Regions from separate parts of the Priestia flexa genome, predicted to be linked through region 2. Evidence: a T-box and tRNA genes for the amino acid it is inferred to sense, from the RefSeq annotation. Region 2 holds a T-box; the other holds one or more tRNA genes.

What was found. A T-box is a leader RNA that pairs with one kind of tRNA and senses whether it is charged. The one in region 2 lies ahead of thrS (threonine--tRNA ligase), so its partner is inferred to be a tRNA-Thr.
Region 1: it has a tRNA-Thr gene. The T-box ahead of thrS (threonine--tRNA ligase) is inferred to sense a tRNA for this amino acid. The anticodon was not compared.

What each region holds. Positions count from the first base shown of each region.
Region 1 is NZ_CP090431.1:3,902,827-3,912,995, reverse strand. Features, by position in the region: gene glmS (glutamine--fructose-6-phosphate transaminase (isomerizing)) at 1-802, opposite strand, end outside; gene glmM (phosphoglucosamine mutase) at 1,227-2,573, opposite strand; gene LZP85_RS20225 (CdaR family protein) at 2,608-4,074, opposite strand; gene cdaA (diadenylate cyclase CdaA) at 4,067-4,888, opposite strand; gene LZP85_RS20215 (anti-sigma factor family protein) at 5,080-5,697, opposite strand; gene sigW (RNA polymerase sigma factor SigW) at 5,710-6,273, opposite strand; gene LZP85_RS20205 (aspartyl-phosphate phosphatase Spo0E family protein) at 6,442-6,591, shown strand; gene rocF (arginase) at 6,630-7,529, opposite strand; tRNA gene LZP85_RS20195 (tRNA-Ala) at 7,681-7,756, opposite strand; tRNA gene LZP85_RS20190 (tRNA-Gly) at 7,779-7,853, opposite strand; tRNA gene LZP85_RS20185 (tRNA-Lys) at 7,863-7,935, opposite strand; tRNA gene LZP85_RS20180 (tRNA-Gln) at 7,940-8,014, opposite strand; tRNA gene LZP85_RS20175 (tRNA-Tyr) at 8,021-8,104, opposite strand; tRNA gene LZP85_RS20170 (tRNA-Thr) at 8,114-8,189, opposite strand; tRNA gene LZP85_RS20165 (tRNA-Val) at 8,200-8,275, opposite strand; tRNA gene LZP85_RS20160 (tRNA-Glu) at 8,298-8,372, opposite strand; tRNA gene LZP85_RS20155 (tRNA-Asn) at 8,378-8,452, opposite strand; rRNA gene rrf (5S ribosomal RNA) at 8,463-8,578, opposite strand; rRNA gene LZP85_RS20145 (23S ribosomal RNA) at 8,760-10,169, opposite strand, start outside.
Region 2 is NZ_CP090431.1:2,293,733-2,303,901, forward strand. Features, by position in the region: gene LZP85_RS11880 (CapA family protein) at 1-902, opposite strand, end outside; gene LZP85_RS11885 (carboxymuconolactone decarboxylase family protein) at 1,201-1,608, shown strand; gene LZP85_RS11890 (S66 family peptidase) at 1,641-2,657, opposite strand; T-box leader at 2,799-3,020, shown strand; gene thrS (threonine--tRNA ligase) at 3,324-4,520, shown strand; gene LZP85_RS11900 (GNAT family N-acetyltransferase) at 4,562-5,044, opposite strand; gene LZP85_RS11905 (hypothetical protein) at 5,156-5,401, shown strand; gene LZP85_RS11910 (AEC family transporter) at 5,824-6,726, opposite strand; gene LZP85_RS11915 (aldehyde dehydrogenase family protein) at 6,798-8,231, opposite strand; gene LZP85_RS11920 (GntR family transcriptional regulator) at 8,256-8,990, opposite strand; gene sftI (sulfoquinovose isomerase) at 9,028-10,169, opposite strand, start outside.

The DNA of each region.
Region 1 (10,169 bases), 1.6 Mb from region 2:
GAATGATTTTACGCATTACTAGAGGCTGCTCATCAATTTCTTTTAGCATGTAGTGAGGATACGTACCCTTTTCAATATCACTTGCATCTAATTCAGCAGTGTAAGGATCGCGCGCTACTACTTCACCATCTAATGTTTTAATTGTAACAGCTTCTTTTGTTACGATTACTGTTTCTTTATCCATTAGCTCTACATATTGGTTTGTTACTTGTAGCATCGCCATTGCATCACTTGCTACAACGTTAAAGCCTTCACCTAAACCAACAAGTAACGGACTTTTATTTTTAGCAACATAAATTGTGTTTTTATCTTCATTATCAATTAATGCTAGTGCATAAGATCCGTGTAGTAAGCTTACCGCTTTACGGAATGCTTCTTCTACTTCTAATCCTTCACTTGCAATTTTTTCAATTAAATGAACGATTACTTCTGTATCCGTTTCACTTTTGAATTCAACATCTTGTAAATACTCACGCTTTAAGATTGCGTAGTTCTCAATAACTCCGTTGTGAACTAGCGTAAAGCGACCGTTATGACTTTGGTGTGGGTGAGCATTTTCACGGCTTGGAACACCGTGTGTTGCCCAGCGCGTATGACCGATACCAGCTGGTGCTACAACGTTATTATCGACTGATTGACGTAGTTCAGCAATACGTCCTTTTTCTTTGAATACGTGTACGCCACCGTCATTAACAACTGCAATACCCGCTGAGTCATATCCACGATATTCTAATTTTTCAAGACCACGTAATAAAATTTCCTTTGAATCTTGAGTTCCAATATAACCTACAATTCCGCACATAGATTGTAATCCTCCTTAAAGTAATGAAGAACGTTACCTTCTTCACAATAACGATTATCTTCTTAATGCGTTTGTCCAAAGAGTCACCCCTTTGTTTTTCACATTAAGCTTTCGATTGTGATAATCAACAACCGGGAGGCATCCGCCGATACTTCGATAAACCTCCTCCTCGTCAACTAAGCCACTGTCGTCTCAGACTTAGTTCAGGCGCTTTTACATATATTAAATTACTTTTAACATTCCCTCCTTTTGTAAACTAGAGACGAACAGATTTAATCTTACAACAAAGCATAAGAAATCGTCAATTATCTTTATTACCAATAGTAAAAACAGGCCTTTTTGCGTGCCGCTTTGTACAATTGGCATAATATAAAAATATGCATAAGCAGCTCATGTGGTCACTGCTTATGCATAGAATGATGAATTACTCTAGTCCCATTTCTTCTTTTACAACTTCAACAATGCGGTTTACGTAAGTCTCACACTCATTTTGGCTTGGTGCTTCAACCATTACGCGCACAAGTGGCTCTGTACCTGAAGGGCGAACAAGAACGCGACCGTTTCCAGCCATTTCTTTTTCTACTTCGGTAATTATTTCTTTTACCTTCTCGTTTTCAGTTACGTGATGTTTATCCGTTACTCTCACGTTTACAAGCAGCTGTGGAAACTTTGTCATTTCGTTTGCTAGTTCAGATAATTTTTTATTTGTTGCCTTCATAATATTTACAAGCTGAATCGCAGACAACATACCGTCTCCTGTCGTGTTATAATCAAGGAAGATAATATGACCTGATTGCTCTCCACCTAAATTGTATTGATGTACTTTCATCTCTTCTACCACGTAGCGATCTCCAACCGCTGTCTGAGCACTTTCAATTCCGTTTGCTTCAAGAGCCTTGTAGAATCCAAGGTTACTCATAACCGTAGAGACAAGCGTGTTATGTTTTAAACGCCCTTGTTCAAATAAATACTTTGCACAAATGAACATAATTTGATCGCCATCTACAATGTCACCATTTTCATCAATTGCAATTAGTCGGTCGCCGTCACCATCAAAAGCTAATCCTACGTCCGCACCTTTTTCTTTCACAAATGCTGATAATGCTTCAGGGTGAGTAGAACCAACACCTTCGTTAATATTTAATCCATTTGGAGATGCACCCATTGTTGAAATATCAGCATCTAAGTCTGCAAATAAATGTGCTGCTAGAGATGAAGTCGCACCATGTGCACAGTCAAGCGCAACGTGTAAGCCAGAAAAATCTTCATCGATTGTTTGCTTCAGATACTGAAGATATTTTTGACCGCCTTCAAAATAGTCATTTACCTGTCCAAGATCTTTACCAACAGGTCTTGGTAGCTCATCTTTTGGATTATCAATTAATGCTTCAATTTCATTTTCTTGAGCATCAGATAACTTGAATCCATCTGGACCAAAAAACTTGATTCCGTTATCTTGCACTGGGTTGTGTGAAGCAGAAATCATAACCCCTGCTTGTGCACCCAGCGCTTTTGTTAAGTAAGAAACACCTGGAGTTGAGATTACACCCAAGCGCATTACCTCCGCTCCGATAGATAGAAGACCTGCTACCAAAGCTCCCTCTAACATATGCCCTGATACACGCGTATCGCGACCGATTAGGACTTTTGGTCGTTCTGTATCTTTTGTTAATACGTATCCTCCAAAACGACCAATTTTAAATGCAAGCTCAGGTGTTAATTCACTGTTTGCAACACCCCTTACACCGTCTGTTCCAAAATACTTACCCATTCTTTTTCTCTCCTTTTATGTCCATTGTGTATATTTAATTTGCGGATGATGAGCCACTTTCTTCATTACTTGCATTGTTTTCACCGTTACCTTCATCCTCTTCGTTAGATCCGGTATTATCAGACGGATCAGAAGGCTCGTCCGGATTATTATTACCGCCTTCTTCTGGTGGTTCAGAAGGGTTTTGTTCTTCTTCATCTGAAGGGTTTCTTTCACTAACTTTCACTCGTAGCGTTTTTGTAGAAAGAGTGCCTTCAATCCCGCTTGGAACCGTTAAAGAAATAGGAACTGAAAACTCACCAGGTGTTAACCTTGCGACATTGGCAGATATACCAATATCACTTCGAGTAACATTTCTTAGCTGTTGTTGTGGTCCTGATAGGTCAACTCGTACCGCTCCGTTTTTAGGAGATAAAATTTCATATTTATATTTGGAGTTTTGACCATTTAATGACACTGACAAGCTTTCAAACGACTTTTTTCCATCTTTCTCTTCTTCGGCTACAGAGGTTTCTTCTGCGTCAGTTTCTTCTTCCTCTTCTTCATCCAGCTTTTTTACGTTTACACTCACTGTAACTTGCTTAGGCTGAACGCTATCTGCACCTTCTGGAACAGGGACATCAACTTTTACTTCGGAAGTTTTGGAAATCCCCGTCACGTCGACTGGGATATTATCAATTGACGAGATAGAATCTAATACGTCTTTTTCACCAATAACGGTTACTTCATCTTTATCTAAAGAGAGATCTGTAATTTCAATTCCTTCGCCTAAGGTGCCCGTTTGCTCAAGGCTAATCGGAACCTTCTTACTTCTATTTTCAATTGGGATTGTAACATTAACTACTTCTGGTTCAATAGCTACATCTAGCTTATTCAGGTTTTTATCAAATGCTACTACCTCTGCTTGTTCATTTACATCTTTACTTACGTTATCTAATTCAACAAGAGCTTTTACATAGGCTACTTGCGATAGCTGACTCTTAGCTCCAGTAACCGTTACCGTCTCTGGACTAATTTGTGCAGAGCCCGCTTTATAACCTTTTTTTACCTGATTTTTATCAAAGCTTGCTTCTACTGGAAATTCTTGTGATTGTTGATTTTCAATGCTAACTGTTACGACTTGCGGATCAATTTTAACATCCAGACGATCCGAAATATTTCGGTGTTGTAATTCTACTTGGTGCTCTCCCAAACCGTAGTTATTTAAATCCACATATACTTCCAAATCTTGCTTTAGCTTTTCTTGTTGAAGAGCACTTTTAGAACCTTCTAAAGTAACATTAACCGTATCTGGAACACCGCTAATAATCATATTATCTTGATCATAGGAGACTTCCACAGGAACATTTGTAATGGTTTCTGTACCTGTTCCTGATGATTTACTTGTGCCAAGGATTGTATTTGTATCTTGATTATCGATGCTAACAGATAGATAAAGCATCAAAGCTAAAAGAAGCGCAATTATTTTCATGATCCAAGGATTGTTTAATAATCTATCCATTCTTCTTCGACCTCCATTGCCAACGAGCTGAAGAAGATGCTCTTGAAGTATTAACCAACTCTTTCTCAAGCATTTCTTTTAACGTATCAATTGTTAACTCACGATATAACTCACCATTCTTTGTCACAGAAATACCACCTGTTTCTTCAGATACTATAACCGTTATACTATCTGTTACTTCACTAATACCAACAGCTGCTCGGTGACGAGTTCCTAGCTCCTTTGAAATGAAGGGGCTTTCGGAAAGTGGTAAGTAGCAAGCTGCAGCTGAAACTTGATTGCGCTGTAAAATAACGGCTCCATCATGCAATGGCGTATTAGGAATAAATAAATTAATCAATAGCTCTGATGAAACATTGGCATTTAGCGGAATACCTGTTTCAATATAATCATTCATTCCTGTTTCTCGCTCAATCGAAATTAAAGCTCCTATACGACGCTTTGCCATATAATGCGTAGCTTTTGTAATAGCTTCAATTGTTAATGCGCGTTCATCCTCTTCAGGAAGGCTAGCTTTAGAAAATAAACTCCCTCTTCCTAATTGCTCCAACGCTCTGCGAACTTCAGGTTGGAAAATAATAATAACTGCTAAAAATCCCCATGTTAAGGCTTGATCCATTAACCATTGTAATGTGTTTAGGCCCAGGAAGTTACTAATAAAGCGTACAACAACGATGACGATTATTCCTTTGAGTAACTGTACAGCTTTCGTACCTCTGATGACCATTATCAATTTATATATAACAAACCAAACAAGGAGAACATCGATTATATTTCCTAAATATGCGAAGATCGGTAGCTCTCCAAAAGGCATCGTCTCACTTCCTCTATTTATATGTAGTCAATTAAACATAACTTTTTTATTATATCATAAATTTAAAATTCCCTACTAGTTAGACATAACAACAATTGGTTTTTATTTACAAAAAGAATCGTCCAATAGTCGTGATGACCGGGGACGATTCTTTAGCAAATCTTTATTTTTACCGTCAAGGGAACTTGTTTTTATTCATTATTTGACAGGTTAACTGCGTCTTTAACACCATTCTTTACATTGTACCAAATCCATTCAAACATTTGGTCTAATTCTTCAATATCACCGGTAACCTCCCCCGCAGATGCAAGGTATTGATCACCATTAATAACTGTAATATTTCCATCTACCGTTCCTTCTACTTTTATATCACCGTTGCGTACAGTAACATCTCCTTTAACCACTTCGCCAGCTGGTACAATAACAGTCTTGTTTTCAATCACAAGGTTATCCTGCTTAGAGACTGCAAACTCTTCGTTAGTATTCCATGCTGAAAAAGTAGCCCCAGACATTAACAACGTAAACACAGCAGCTGCTGTTAAAAATGGGTGATTGGTAAACCAACGATTCATTCTTACAGCGCTCTTCTCTTTAGGAAGACCTGCCATAATATTAGCCGTAAAGTTCATAGGTGTATCAATATGAGAAGTGCTTTGAACAAAAGCAATGGTTCGCTTTAATTGTTTAAAATGTTCTTGGCATGCATCACATTCCTGTAAATGCTGCTTCAATAACTGTTCATTCTCTTTTGTAAGATCTCCATCTAAGTATTCATGGATTAGATTTACATAGGAACTTGAGCATTTCATTATTTTCACTCCTTACAAATGGCGAAGTCTGTTTCTTAAGGCTTCCCTTCCTCTATGAATTCTTGTCTTTACAGTACCAATCGGTAGCTCTAAAATTTCACTAATTTCTTTCAAAGAAAGTTCATCAATATATTTCAGCACAATAACTGTACGATATTTCTCAGGTAGCTTTAAAATTTCAGATTGAATTAAGTCTTGCAGCTCTCCTCTTTCTAATTCATCTTCAGGGAGTGCTTGGTCTGCAGCAATCTGTGAGTACATATTAAGACCTTCCGTTCCAGCTACTTCTGCATCTAAATAATAATCTGGCTTCTTTTTACGAATTTTATCAATACAAAGATTTGTTGCAATCCGATATAGCCATGTGGAAAATTTCTTGGATGAGTCATAACTGTGAATATTAACATAGGCTCGAATAAAAGCTTCCTGAGCCGCATCTTGCGCTTCTTCACGATTACCTAACATGCGATAGCATAGCTGATAGAGCTTATCTTTATGATATTCTACAATATCAGCAAACGCATCTTGATCGCCTTTTTTTACTTTTTTTATTTTCCGCTTTAATAATAACTCCATGTAAAAGTGACCTCCGCCCATTGCGGGATAGTATATATACGTTTACTTCTAATTAAAGTTTCATTCATGCTTAATTATTTTAACAAAAATTTGATGTTTATGTTTAAGATTTTTTAAATTGGGATATTTATGAAGTAAAAGACTATTATAAAGTGAGGAATGTCGCTGATGGAGAAAAATTTACTGGAACGAATTGAAGAGCATCGCCACATGATGTTAAATACTGCACAACAAACATCTCTATGTTCTAAAGAGGTACTGAGGTTAAGCTCAGAGTTAGATACACTATTAAACCAATATACAAAGCAATCAAACTAAATCAGCCCTTGTTTTCAACAACAAGAGCTGATTCTTTTTTATAGTAATTTTTCGCCGAATAAAGAACCCATCAACGCAACAGCCACCGTTGCTGTTTTATTACGCTCATCTAAGATGGGATTAACTTCTACAAACTCAGCTGAAGTAACGACGTTAGATTCAGCTAGCATTTCCATAGCTAGATGGCTTTCTCTGTAGCTAATTCCTCCAATAACAGGTGTTCCTACTCCAGGTGCGTCATGAGGGTCTAAACCATCTAAGTCGAGTGACAAATGTACTCCATCTGTTTTATCTTTCAAGTAAGAAATTGTCTCTTCCATAACATGTGCCATTCCAAGTCTATCAACTTCATGCATCGTGTATACCTTAATGCCAATCTCTTTAATTAATTCTCTTTCTCCTTCATCTAAAGAACGTGCACCAATAATCACAATGTTTTCAGGCTTAATTTTTGGCATGTATCCAAAAATATTTGTTAACGTTGGATGCCCAATGCCTAGACTAGCTGCTAGTGGCATTCCATGTATGTTGCCTGATGGAGAAGTGTCAGCCGTATTTAAATCTCCATGTGCGTCATACCAAATAACTCCAAGATTCTCATAATGCTTGCTAACACCGGCTAACGTCCCAATAGCAATACTATGATCACCACCAAGTACAAGTGGAAAATTACCATTTGTAATAACATGATCTACTTTAGACGCTAATCGTTCACTAGCATCTGCTACAGCCTTCAAGTTTTTTAAATTTGTTTTTAAATCATTATGTACTCTTTCTGCAGGAGCAATTTCAATATTCCCTTCGTCCTTAACCACATAACCAATATTTTCAATTCGCTCTACTACTCCCGCATAACGAATCGCACTTGGCCCCATGTCTACCCCTCGACGTGTTTGGCCTAAATCCATTGGTACACCAATAATTGATACATTTTTCATTTCTCTTTCTCCCCTTTTTATCTTTCATACTCCTATTGTATAGCTAAAAGTAAGAATGGCTCAACTCAACACTTTTCTGAATATATATACAACTTAAAAAGAGACAAAAAAACCTCTAAACCGTTGTTTAGAGGTGAATAATTTATGTAATTGGTGGAGCCTAGCGGGATCGAACCGCTGACCTCCTGCGTGCAAGGCAGGCGCTCTCCCAGCTGAGCTAAGGCCCCAACAAAACGAAATAATAATAATTGGAGCGGAAGACGAGGTTCGAACTCGCGACCCCCACCTTGGCAAGGTGGTGTTCTACCACTGAACTACTTCCGCATATAAGAGTGAGCCATGAAGGACTCGAACCTTCGACCCTCTGATTAAAAGTCAGATGCTCTACCAACTGAGCTAATGGCTCTTAATGGCTGGGCTAGCTGGATTCGAACCAACGCATGACGGAGTCAAAGTCCGTTGCCTTACCGCTTGGCTATAGCCCAATAAGATGGTGGAGGGGGGCAGATTCGAACTGCCGAACCCGAAGGAGCGGATTTACAGTCCGCCGCGTTTAGCCACTTCGCTACCCCTCCAGAAAACAATGGTGCCGGCAAGAGGACTTGAACCCCCAACCTACTGATTACAAGTCAGTTGCTCTACCAGTTGAGCTACACCGGCAACATGTTCATGGTGGAGGATGACGGGATCGAACCGCCGACCCCCTGCTTGTAAGGCAGGTGCTCTCCCAGCTGAGCTAATCCTCCAAATTTCTTGTATAAAATTAAGTGGTGACCCGTACGGGATTCGAACCCGTGTTACCGCCGTGAAAGGGCGGTGTCTTAACCGCTTGACCAACGGGCCATAAATGGCTCCACAGGTAGGACTCGAACCTACGACCGATCGGTTAACAGCCGATTGCTCTACCACTGAGCTACTGTGGAATCTTATAAAGCCTGGCAACGTCCTACTCTCACAGGGACAAAGTCCCAACTACCATCGGCGCTAGAGAACTTAACTTCCGTGTTCGGCATGGGAACGGGTGTGACCTCTCTGCTATCGCCACCAGACATGTTTTGAGATTATTCTCTCAAAACTAGATAACATTTCGCTGAGTACTAAGTTTACTGTCTAGCTACAGCTCCTAATTGTTCGGTCGTTTCACTTCTGTTATTGAAACCAAAGAGCGGTTTCCCCTATCAGAAGCTCCAACGCCTTTCACAATTGAACAGTCGCCTTCGCTTTTCTAATTTGGTTAAGTCCTCGATCGATTAGTATCAGTCAGCTACACACGTCGCCGTGCTTCCACCTCTGACCTATCAACCTGATCATCTTTCAGGGATCTTACTAGCTTGCGCTATGGGAAATCTCATCTTGAGGGGGGCTTCATGCTTAGATGCTTTCAGCACTTATCCCGTCCACACATAGCTACCCAGCGATGCCTTTGGCAAGACAACTGGTACACCAGCGGTGTGTCCATCCCGGTCCTCTCGTACTAAGGACAGCTCCTCTCAAATTTCCTACGCCCACGACGGATAGGGACCGAACTGTCTCACGACGTTCTGAACCCAGCTCGCGTACCGCTTTAATGGGCGAACAGCCCAACCCTTGGGACCGACTACAGCCCCAGGATGCGATGAGCCGACATCGAGGTGCCAAACCTCCCCGTCGATGTGGACTCTTGGGGGAGATAAGCCTGTTATCCCCGGGGTAGCTTTTATCCGTTGAGCGATGGCCCTTCCATGCGGAACCACCGGATCACTAAGCCCGACTTTCGTCCCTGCTCGACTTGTAGGTCTCGCAGTCAAGCTCCCTTGTGCCTTTACACTCTACGAATGATTTCCAACCATTCTGAGGGAACCTTTGGGCGCCTCCGTTACTCTTTAGGAGGCGACCGCCCCAGTCAAACTGCCCACCTGACACTGTCTCCCAGCCCGATCAGGGCTGTGGGTTAGAATTTCAATACAACCAGGGTAGTATCCCACCGACGCCTCCACCGAAGCTAGCGCTCCGGCTTCTCAGGCTCCTACCTATCCTGTACAAGCTGTACCAAAATTCAATATCAGGCTACAGTAAAGCTCCACGGGGTCTTTCCGTCCTGTCGCGGGTAACCTGCATCTTCACAGGTACTATAATTTCACCGAGTCTCTCGTTGAGACAGTGCCCAGATCGTTACGCCTTTCGTGCGGGTCGGAACTTACCCGACAAGGAATTTCGCTACCTTAGGACCGTTATAGTTACGGCCGCCGTTTACTGGGGCTTCGATTCAGAGCTTCTCCCAAAGGATAACCCCTCCTCTTAACCTTCCAGCACCGGGCAGGCGTCAGCCCCTATACTTCGCCTTGCGGCTTCGCAGAGACCTGTGTTTTTGCTAAACAGTCGCCTGGGCCTATTCACTGCGGCTCTCTCGGGCTATACACCCTACCAGAGCACCCCTTCTCCCGAAGTTACGGGGTCATTTTGCCGAGTTCCTTAACGAGAGTTCTCTCGATCACCTTAGGATTCTCTCCTCGCCTACCTGTGTCGGTTTGCGGTACGGGCACCTCCCGCCTCGCTAGAGGCTTTTCTTGGCAGTGTGGAATCAAGAACTTCGGTACTATATTTCCCTCGTCATCACAGCTCAGCCTTATGATGAGCGGATTTGCCTACTCATCAGCCTAA
Region 2 (10,169 bases):
ATAAAGTTTCCTAGACTATATACAATGAACTTCCCTTTATACTCTTCAATACCTTGAACAACGTGTGGATGATGTCCTAGAATTAAGTCTGCACCGTTATCAACCGTGTAGCGAGCTAGCTCTTGCTGACTTTGCGTTGGCACAGGGCTTCTTTCGATTCCCCAATGGTAATGTACAATAACAATCTCTGCACCTTCTTTGCGTAAACGCTTGATGCCAGCCTTAACTTCTTTCTTGGCTGTTTCAACGTTTGAATCCCAGCCTTCATATCCCAGTGCACCAACTTTAACACCCTTAACCTCTGTTATGTACTCATTATCGTATCCAAAGTAACCGATATCATTTTCATCTAATGTTTTCATGGTATCTTCATATCCTTGATCTAGATAATCAAAAATGTGATTATTTGCCAAGTTAACAGCTTCAATATTTCCTAGTTTTAAAATATTAACATAGGAAGGGTCCCCTTTAAAACGAAAGGTTTTTGCTGCTTTTTGCGTCGAGTTAGTTAACGTTGTTTCAAGATTAACGGTCGTAAAGTCATCGTTTTCAAATAAATCTTTAATATGTTCTACAAAGTAAGGTAAGCCATTTTTATCTGCTTCATGCGGAAACGACTGTTGATATGGAAAGCTTTCGTCTGTACCAATTGTAAAGTCTCCCGCTGCGCTAATTTTAATCGTTGTTTCTTTTTCATTCTTGACGGCCGCTGCTTTTTTCTCTTTAGCTTCTTCCTTTTTAGGTTGTTCTTTTTCCGTTGAAGCACCGTTGTTACTTGCAGGTTCTGAACGATCCATATTGGCAACGACAAAATAGCCAATGAGAATCAAAGTTAGAATAGTAAAAATCCCTCTTTTTTTCATCCGCCGGTATTTCTGTTTTCTCCCTGTTCTTTCCTCCATCTGACCGATTCCCCTTTATACCATATTCCCCAAAAATCTATCATTTTTTTACAAAAGATGAATCTTTCTACCAAAAGGATACTATAACCTTTTAGAAAAAACTAGGAATATATCAAAAAATCTAAATAAATGACTTTTTCAGATAAACTGTTTCTAAAAATTGATAGTTTCTCAATTGAAAACCATCTATGCATTATTTGTTATATATATAAATAATTATTTTAAATTCTTTTTCAAACGAAAGGGTCTGTTTTATCCCATTACGCTATACTAGAAAAATGAAAGGAGGATGTAAAATATGCCAAGAATTGAACTTTCTAGGGTTGGATTCACGCCTTTTCAACGGCTATTAGGTCACAATGTAGATATTATGAATAAATGGTGTGATTTAGGTGATGAGTTAGAAAGAACTCTTAGTCTATCAGCACAGCTAAAGGAAGAAGTAAGGCGCGTATTAGCTGAAAAAAATGGCTGCGCTTATTGTAAAGCAAAAGGTGCGCCAAATCGTAAACAACAAAATGAGAAAACCATGCTGGCGATTGCCTTTGCAGACGTTTTTTTAAAAGAAAAAGGAAGCGTTCCAGATACTGTCTTTGCCGTTTTAAAAGAGGCCTTTAACGATAAGGAGATTAGCGAGCTTTGTGCTTTTATTTGTTTCACAACCGCTTCTCAATATTATGGAGCTATGCTAGACTTACAGCCATAAAAACTAACAGAGGTTGCATTATGCAACCTCTGTTAGTTTTTAAATGTTTGTTTTATATAACCTTTTCCATTTTTAATTTCTACCTTGGCGAAAGCACCGTTCACAAGCGTAAGCTGAGGAGGCATATGCCCAAAGTCAAGATCATATGCAATAGGTACTTCAAGCTCTTTTAAAAGGGCTTCATACACATCTTCAGCTGTATAGCCTCCGACTGGATGGTTAGCAGTGCTTCGACCAAAAAGTATACCGCTACAATAATCAAACCAACCTGCTAGCTTCATTTGAACGAGTGTACGCCTAAGGTCTGTAGCTGATAGCTCACAGTTTTCAAAATACCAAACGAGCTTTTCACCCTGTAAAAACCTCTGCTGAAAGCTTTTAACATCCCCACATGGTGTGCCAATTGCATGACGGATTACGTCGATACATCCACCAAGTAACCTTCCTTCAATCACAAGCTCTTTGTTCCCAACCATTTTCCACTCGGTAGGTTCGGTTAAATGAAAGACGCAAGGAGATGGATTACTGTGCTGCCATTCTTTTTGAAAATCAGTAGAAGAGTACTGCGTAATACTCTTTCCTTCTTCAAGTTGTAATACTCGTTCCCACATCTTGGTCGTCTCATCCCAGTACTCGCCTCGCAAATCGACTAAATTTGGACCATGAGCTGTTGCAATACCGGTGTTTATGGTTAACGCAAATAGGAATAAGCTTGTATCAGAATAGCCTAAAACCCACTTTGGCTTAATTTCTTGAAATAAAAAGTGCTCAAAAATTTCAATCAAAAGCTCCCCACCCCAAGGCGGAATAATTAAATTTATTTCTTCGTTTTTGAGCATACTCATCAATTCATAAGCTCGCACTTTACCTGAAGCAGACTTTGCTTTTACCTGCGTCCAAACAGTTTGACCGCATTGAACCTTGTACCCACGCTCCTCCATTTTGTCACAAGCTGATTGAAACATCTTATGTAAAGCGTCTGGAACCCCCGAAGAAGGAGCGGTTACACCTATGGTAGCGTCATGCTTTAAACGCGGAAATTGAATCATTACTAGCACTCCTTTATTTCTCTCATCCGAATATGTATTGTTCATCATACCATAATTAACTTTAACTGGGTTATTTTATCTTTATTTTCCTTTTTTTAAAAATCCCTCTTGACTTAAGGAAAATCCATCCATTCTAATCATCCGTAAGCATTGATAAGGACATGAATAACTTTTCATTTCTACTCAGAGACTAGGGCCTTTGGCTGCGAGCCCTTTAGAAACAAAGTTGATTTACCACCTTTGAGCTATTGCGGGGAAATGCTTTGCAAACTATCCGTAATCGGGAAATCCGTTATCGTTTTTGAGCACGACGCTTATTTGTCGTGAAATTAGGGTGGTACCACGACCGCACTCGTCCCTTCTTTTGGGATGAGTGCGGTTTTTTATACAATTTTATAGATGGCGTTGATAAGAATACGAATCTTCTTTTACCTTTTATCCAGAGACTGGGGCCTTTGGCTGCGAGCCCTTTAGAAACAAAGTTGATTTACCATCTTTGAGCTATTGCGGGGAAATGCTTTGCAAACTATCCGTAATCGGGAAATCCGTTATCGTTTTTGAGCACGACGTTTTTTTGTCGTGAAACTAGGGTGGTACCACGACCGCACTCGTCCCTTCTTTTGGGATGAGTGCGGTTTTTTTTATTTAATTATGAGGAGGAAAAACATGAGAAACGCAAAACTTGAAAAGCAAAACCATCAGCAGCTAGGAAAAGAGCTTGAACTCTTTTTGACTCTAGAAGAAGCACCCGGCATGCCCTTTTTCTTACCAAACGGCATGGCCATTCGAAACGAACTCGTTAACGATTGGAAACAAAAGCATATTCAAGCTCAATACGCAGAGATTCAAACACCCGTTATGATGAAACAGCATTTATGGGAACAGTCTGGACACTGGGACCATTATCAAGAAAACATGTATTTTTCAAACGTAGATGAACAAAGCTATGCCCTAAAGCCAATGAACTGCCCCGGCGCAATCTTATTGTTCAACAGCAAACGTAGAAGCTATCGAGAGCTTCCGGTTCGTTTTGCTGAGCTTGGGCTCGTACACAGACATGAACTATCCGGATCTTTAAACGGTTTGTTTCGCGTTCGCTCATTTACTCAGGATGACGCTCATTTATTTGTTACGCCTTCTCAAATCGAAGCAGAGCTTGATGGTGTCTTGAAGCTAGTTCATGAATTTTATGAGCAGTTTGGCTTTGAGTATAAGATAGAACTTTCAACTCGTCCTGAAAAATACATGGGAGACTTAAGCATGTGGGAACAAGCGGAAGCGTCTCTTGAAAATGTCTTAAAAGCAAGAGGGTTAGCGTACGATATTAATAAAGGAGACGGAGCGTTCTACGGGCCTAAAATTGATTTTCATATTTTAGACTCCCTTGGCCGAAGCTGGCAGTGTGGAACAGTTCAACTGGATTTTCAAATGCCTGAAAAATTCGACTGCACATATATCGGAGAAGATAACAACCCTCATCGCCCAGTAATGATTCATCGCGCAATTTACGGTTCAATCGAGCGTTTTATGGGTATTTTAATCGAGCATTATGGTGGAGACTTCCCTCTTTGGCTTGCACCTGTTCAAGTGAAAATTCTCCCGATTGCTGATGCTCATATAGATTACGCAAATGAAGTTGCACAGCGCTTACGTCAGCATGGAAGACGGGTTGAAGTTGATAGCCGCAAAGAAAAGATTGGCCTTAAAATTCGGGAAGCTACGCTAAGAAAATCTCCTTATATCGTAATTGTCGGCGATCAAGAAGTAGCCAACAACAGTCTTGCCGTTCGAAAGCGCTCAGATAATAGCCAGCACTCCCTAAGCTTTGATGATTTTTTATTCGAGCTTGCGCAAAATAGATAAAAAGGAAGCGCTCAATATAACTATACTGAGCGCTTCCTTTTTTAAAACAGCAGTTCAAGCTGACGGCTTTTAGTAGTAAACCCCATGTTTTCATAGAACTTTATTGCACGTTCGTTAAATTCCAACACGTTTAGTTCAATAGCATCTACTGATTTTTCTCTGCCGTATTTAACAATTTCATTCATTAATAGCTTGCCAATTCCTTTGCTTTGATGATCCTCACTAATACCGATGCTTCGAATGAATAAAGTGCACCGATTTTTTAAAATGGGATTAGTATGTCCTGCCTTTTTAAAATCAAGGATGACATATCCAACCACAGACTTCTCTCGATCTCGTACGACTAGTAATTCTGTTTCAGCCGATTCGAGCCATTGTTGATATTCACTGTAGGACAGAGATGAATCCTTCTTCTCATATAAATCAGGCCTTCCTTTAATATGAAGCTTCTGCACTTGATTTTTCAGCTCTGAAAATGATAAAAAATCACTTTCAGCTGCCTTCATTACGGAATATAGATTCATAGATTTTTCTCCTTTATTTTATTTTCAAAAAATAATGTACGTAAACGAGATTATTGCCCAAACGTTTTATAGGCTGCTGCATATACTTCTAAAGAAAAAGGAGGTATTGTTATGTATCAAAACCAACACGTATACAATCAGCACGATTTTCGGAGACCTTATGGCAGACCAGGCGGCTTCGGTCGACCATTTGGCAGACCATTCGGACGTCCTTTTGGAGGCCCGTTTATCTTCGGTGCTCCATTCTTAGGAGGATTAGCTGGCGGATTGCTTGCTAGCTCTCTATACGGCGGAGGATTCGGACCATACCCTTATCCACCATACCCTTACTACCCACCATATGGCTACTATTATTAAGAAGACATGGCTTATGCCATGTCTTTTTTACCTATTAGTAAACCTATACTCTTAAAAGATTTATACTTATAAAAAGCGGAATAGTAGCTAACAAATCGGAAAGAAATAAAGTAAATAATTGATTCATCAATCATCCCCCTATAATTTTCCACTATGAATATAGTAACATATAAGTAAACTGTTGTTAGTGCATCGAATCTTAATGATCTAAATAAGTCGTATATTCTCTCATTAAAAATGAAACGCCCGTCACAAATGAAATTAAAAAACAAACGCCGGTTACATAGTGCGAAAAACCATAGAGTAAATACATGAAAAGAAAAACGATAAATGTAAGTATGAAAAGCCACTTAACGTATTTTTTGATTACATAGGACTGTTGCTTCTGCATATTATCTATCCTTTCAGCTTTTAACTTATATCTACAGTACAATCCAAAACACAATGGGTAACGTCACTAAGCTTAAAGACGTGCTGAATAGTGTAGCAACCGAGACAAACTCCGGTTCCGTGTCGAATTGCATGGCATACATCGTTGTATTGGCAGCTGTAGGCATAGCAGCCATGATAATCATAATTTGCTTTGTCATATCATCCACAGGTAAGAATAATGTTAAGACATATGCAATAACTGGTGAAATAGCTAGCTTAATAGCAAGGGAGAAAGATAATTTCTTCTTGGCTAAATTTCGAACGGATATAGTAGCAAGCTGCATTCCCAGCACAAGCATAATTGTCGGGATAGCGGCATTAGCAACTAAGTCAACAGCTTGATAAACTGATTTGCTCAGTTCTATATGTAAAAGCTGAAACATCCCTCCAACAACTGCGCCATATATAATTGGCATTCTCTTAACTGCACGCAGCGACTCTTTTATTCCACTTGTCGCTTTCCCTCCTTTAGCAGCATAATATACACCAATTGTACACATCACTAACTGCTGAATAACCATCAGTATAATAGCAGATTCAAGCCCTGTTGCGCCGAAAAGCAACAGTACAACCGGCGTGCCATAATTTCCGTTATTCATAAAAGCAGAAGCTAGAATCATTCCACATGTTTGTGAATTTATGTAGCCATTTATCCACGATAGGATAAATACCACGCTAATTAGTAGAAAACAAAGACCAAACGTATATAAAATAAAATATGCATATTCTTCATTAAACGCAGTCGTATAAAATGTTCGGAACACCAAGATTGGGGACATTAAGTACAGCGCCATTGTGGAAATGGATTTTGTATCAAATCCAATCCGTTTTTGTCCAATAAACCCAATCGCAAATATTGCAAATATCGGGATTAATACAAATAAAAATTCCATTGTTTGCACCTTCACTATTACGTTTTTATACAGAAGCAGAGGCCTTGTTTATACATAGGCCCCTGCTTTTATTATAGGTTTAAAACGATGATGCGCTCTTCCGTCATTTCTTCTATTGCATATTTCGGTCCCTCTTTACCACTACCGCTGTTTTTCACACCACCATACGGCATATGATCCACTCGGTAAGCCGATGCATCGTTAACAATTAAACCACCAACTTCAATTTCACGAGCGGCTTTCATGGCAAAGCTCAAATCGTTTGTAAATAAGCCTGCTTGAAGACCGTATTCTGAATCATTTACTCTGGCAATTACTTCATCAATCTCAGTATATATCGCAACAGCAACCACAGGGCCGAATATTTCTTGGCGGCAAACTTTCATATTATCTTTTACATTAGTTAAAATCGTTGGCGCATAAAATGAACCGTTTGCTTTTCCACCTACTTCAATAATTGCACCTTGACTCTTTGCTTCTTGAACCCAAGCATCGACTCTCTCGACTTCTTTTAATCGAATCATCGGGCCAATATCAGTCTCTTCACTCATCGGATTTCCTACAACTAGCTGTTGCGTTTTCTCTTTTAGTTTTTCAATAAATGTTGTATAAACTTCTTGGTGTACATACACACGCTGAACAGAAATACAAACTTGACCTGCATTATTAAAGCTTTTCTGAGAAATAAGAGAAGCAGCTTGTTCTATATTAGCATCGCTATGAACAACCGTTGCTGAATTGTTTCCTAGTTCCAGCGCCACTTTTCGAAGACCTGCTTTTGAGCGAATGAGCTCTCCAACACGGGGACTACCAGTAAAAGTGAACATATTAACGTCTGGATTATCTAATAGCCATGTACCAATTTGCTCACCATCTCCTGTTACAATTTGTAAGCGCCCTGTAGGTAGTCCTGCTTCTTGAAATAGAGCTGCTAACTTCAATGCGCAAATAGGCGTTACCTCAGCAGGCTTGAGCACAACAGTGTTTCCAGCTGCTAGTGCTGGCCCAATCTTATGACATACCAAATTGAGCGGTACGTTAAACGGTGTAATAGCAGCGATAACACCAACGGGCACGCGAACCGTAAATGCCATTCGATTTTCAGAGCCAGCTGCGGATTCAACAGGAACTCCGTCTCCGTGAATACGCTTAGCTTCTTCAGCAGATAGCTGCAGTGTTTGAGCAGCACGTTCTACTTCGCCCCTTGATTCACGAATTGGTTTACCGACCTCAATAGCTAATACCTGTGCAAATTCTTCTTTTCTTGCTACCAACAATTCAGCTACCTTCATTAATACCTCGTATCGCGTATATGGTGAAAATGAGGTTTTAAGTGCCTGCTTTGCTCCCTGAACTGCTTGATCAACGTGATGTTTTTCAGCAACTGATACCTTTGCAGCTGTTTCCTGCGTGTATTTATCAAGAACATTCATTTCCTTTTTGGTCTCAATCCATTCGCCATCTACATATAATCCATATTGCTTTACGCTTGCCGTATTTACCATGTCTCCCATTCCCCCAAATGTTTATTATCTCGTTAATTCAATATCATAATGGTACTTATCACTACGAAACTTTGTGGTTGTAAATTCAATAGGCTTATCATCAAAACCAAAGCTCAACCTTGTCATTTCCAAGAGCGCTTCTCCCGCTCGAATGCCTAACAAATCAGCTTCGTAAATGGTAGCATTCATTGCGGATATCTTTTCTTTTGCGCGCTTTAATAGAATTCCTTCACTTTCTAAGACCTCATAAAATTTAGCTCTATTTAAATCTTCTTTATTTAAAATTTGTCCAATATGAACCGGCCAACAAGACCTCTCAATCGCAATTGGAACTTCATCAGCAAACCGTACGCGTTCAATGACTAGAATTTCTTCATCGTCAGCTACCCTCAACTTTGTTTTTTCATAATAAAGGTCTTTTTTAAATTCTGCTCGAATTAACTTTGATTCAGGCGTTAACCCTCTTTCAATTGCTTCTTCTGCAAATCCTTTCAACTTACCTAAGCTTCCGCCTATTAATGGCTGTGTTTTGACAATCGTTCCTTTCCCCTGCTTTTTTTCCAGCAGTCCGTCTTGCACAAGCATTGTAATCGCTTGACGTAACGTTGTACGACTAACATCAAACTCTTCCATCAATTCTTGTTCAGTTGGAATTAGTGTATTAGGAGGCCACACTTTCTCTTGAATACGCTTTACAAGAATATCTTTAACCTGCAAATATAGCGCAACGTTTTTGGTAGGATCTATAATTGCTTTCACTTTCTTTTATCACCCTTTTTCCTATAGTCTTTTAACATCAATTATATAAATTTGTTTGGATGTTTAAAATTCTTCCTAACTCTTTTAGCTCATCTACTACGTCACCGTATACTAATGCAAAATGTGGCTCATAGCCTGCATGCATTAAATCATATAAAGTCTCCGTTACGTCCGTTGCTAATTCTACTTCAACTGACGTACCGGTAAAAGGCTGTTCAACGTCAAGTGCCGTTCCTTTCATGATTAATAAACGATAACCATCTGGTGTATGACTCACTCGGAAAATCGTTACTTCTCCAGCTTTTAAGCCAAAGTCCATTGCCAAGCCAATCTTTCTGTTAGGATGAACACCAGCTGTGGCTCCAGTATCTGGACGGGCTAACGAATAAGCACCAGCTCCACAGTGCCAAAATACAGCTGAATTTTTCTCTTCGTCAATGTGAACCAAGTCTCCCAAATACGGGGCGTTTCCTTTTGCTAATTCTCTTAAGATAAACATGGAAATTGATCCATGAATATCAGATTCACATGATGTTACCATTCCATCCTCTGTGAACTGAGACAGAGTTGAGCACGGTGCTGCTCCTAGATTATTAAAAAAATCAGGCCAACATCGCATAGCCAGCGATGTAAAACCTTCCTTCTCAATCTCTCGTTTTATATAAGTAGAGAATTGGGCAAACTTTTGTACGGTTTCATCATCGCGCTGTAGCCCTATTACTTGTTGCTCAGCACGATCTACTTCTCCAACCCACTCTGACTTTGGAATAGTAATGCATTCTTTAAATGCTTTTTGCAAATCTATTTTCTTTAAAGTAACACCAAGTGCTTGATGCAGCTCATCTTCATCAGCTTGTGAGAAGAAGAAGCCAGGTGGATAGTCCCCTACTACTCCAACCTTCATATCTGTTAATGATTGAATGACGCGCATGACATTAAGCTGTTTGGTTAACTTATGTTGCAGCTGTTCTTCATTCGGATTTCCAAATACAAATGAAAACGGATGGTTATGATTTCTAAGTACGTTACTTGTACTATTGCCACCTGTTAATGAGTTTAATCGCAAGCGGCCGCCAACGCTTGGCTCCCGAACGGACCATACAACAACAGGATTCGTAAAATATTCAAGCGCTTTTACCATGAACTCTCCATCGGCAAACGTTACGCTTTGATATAATA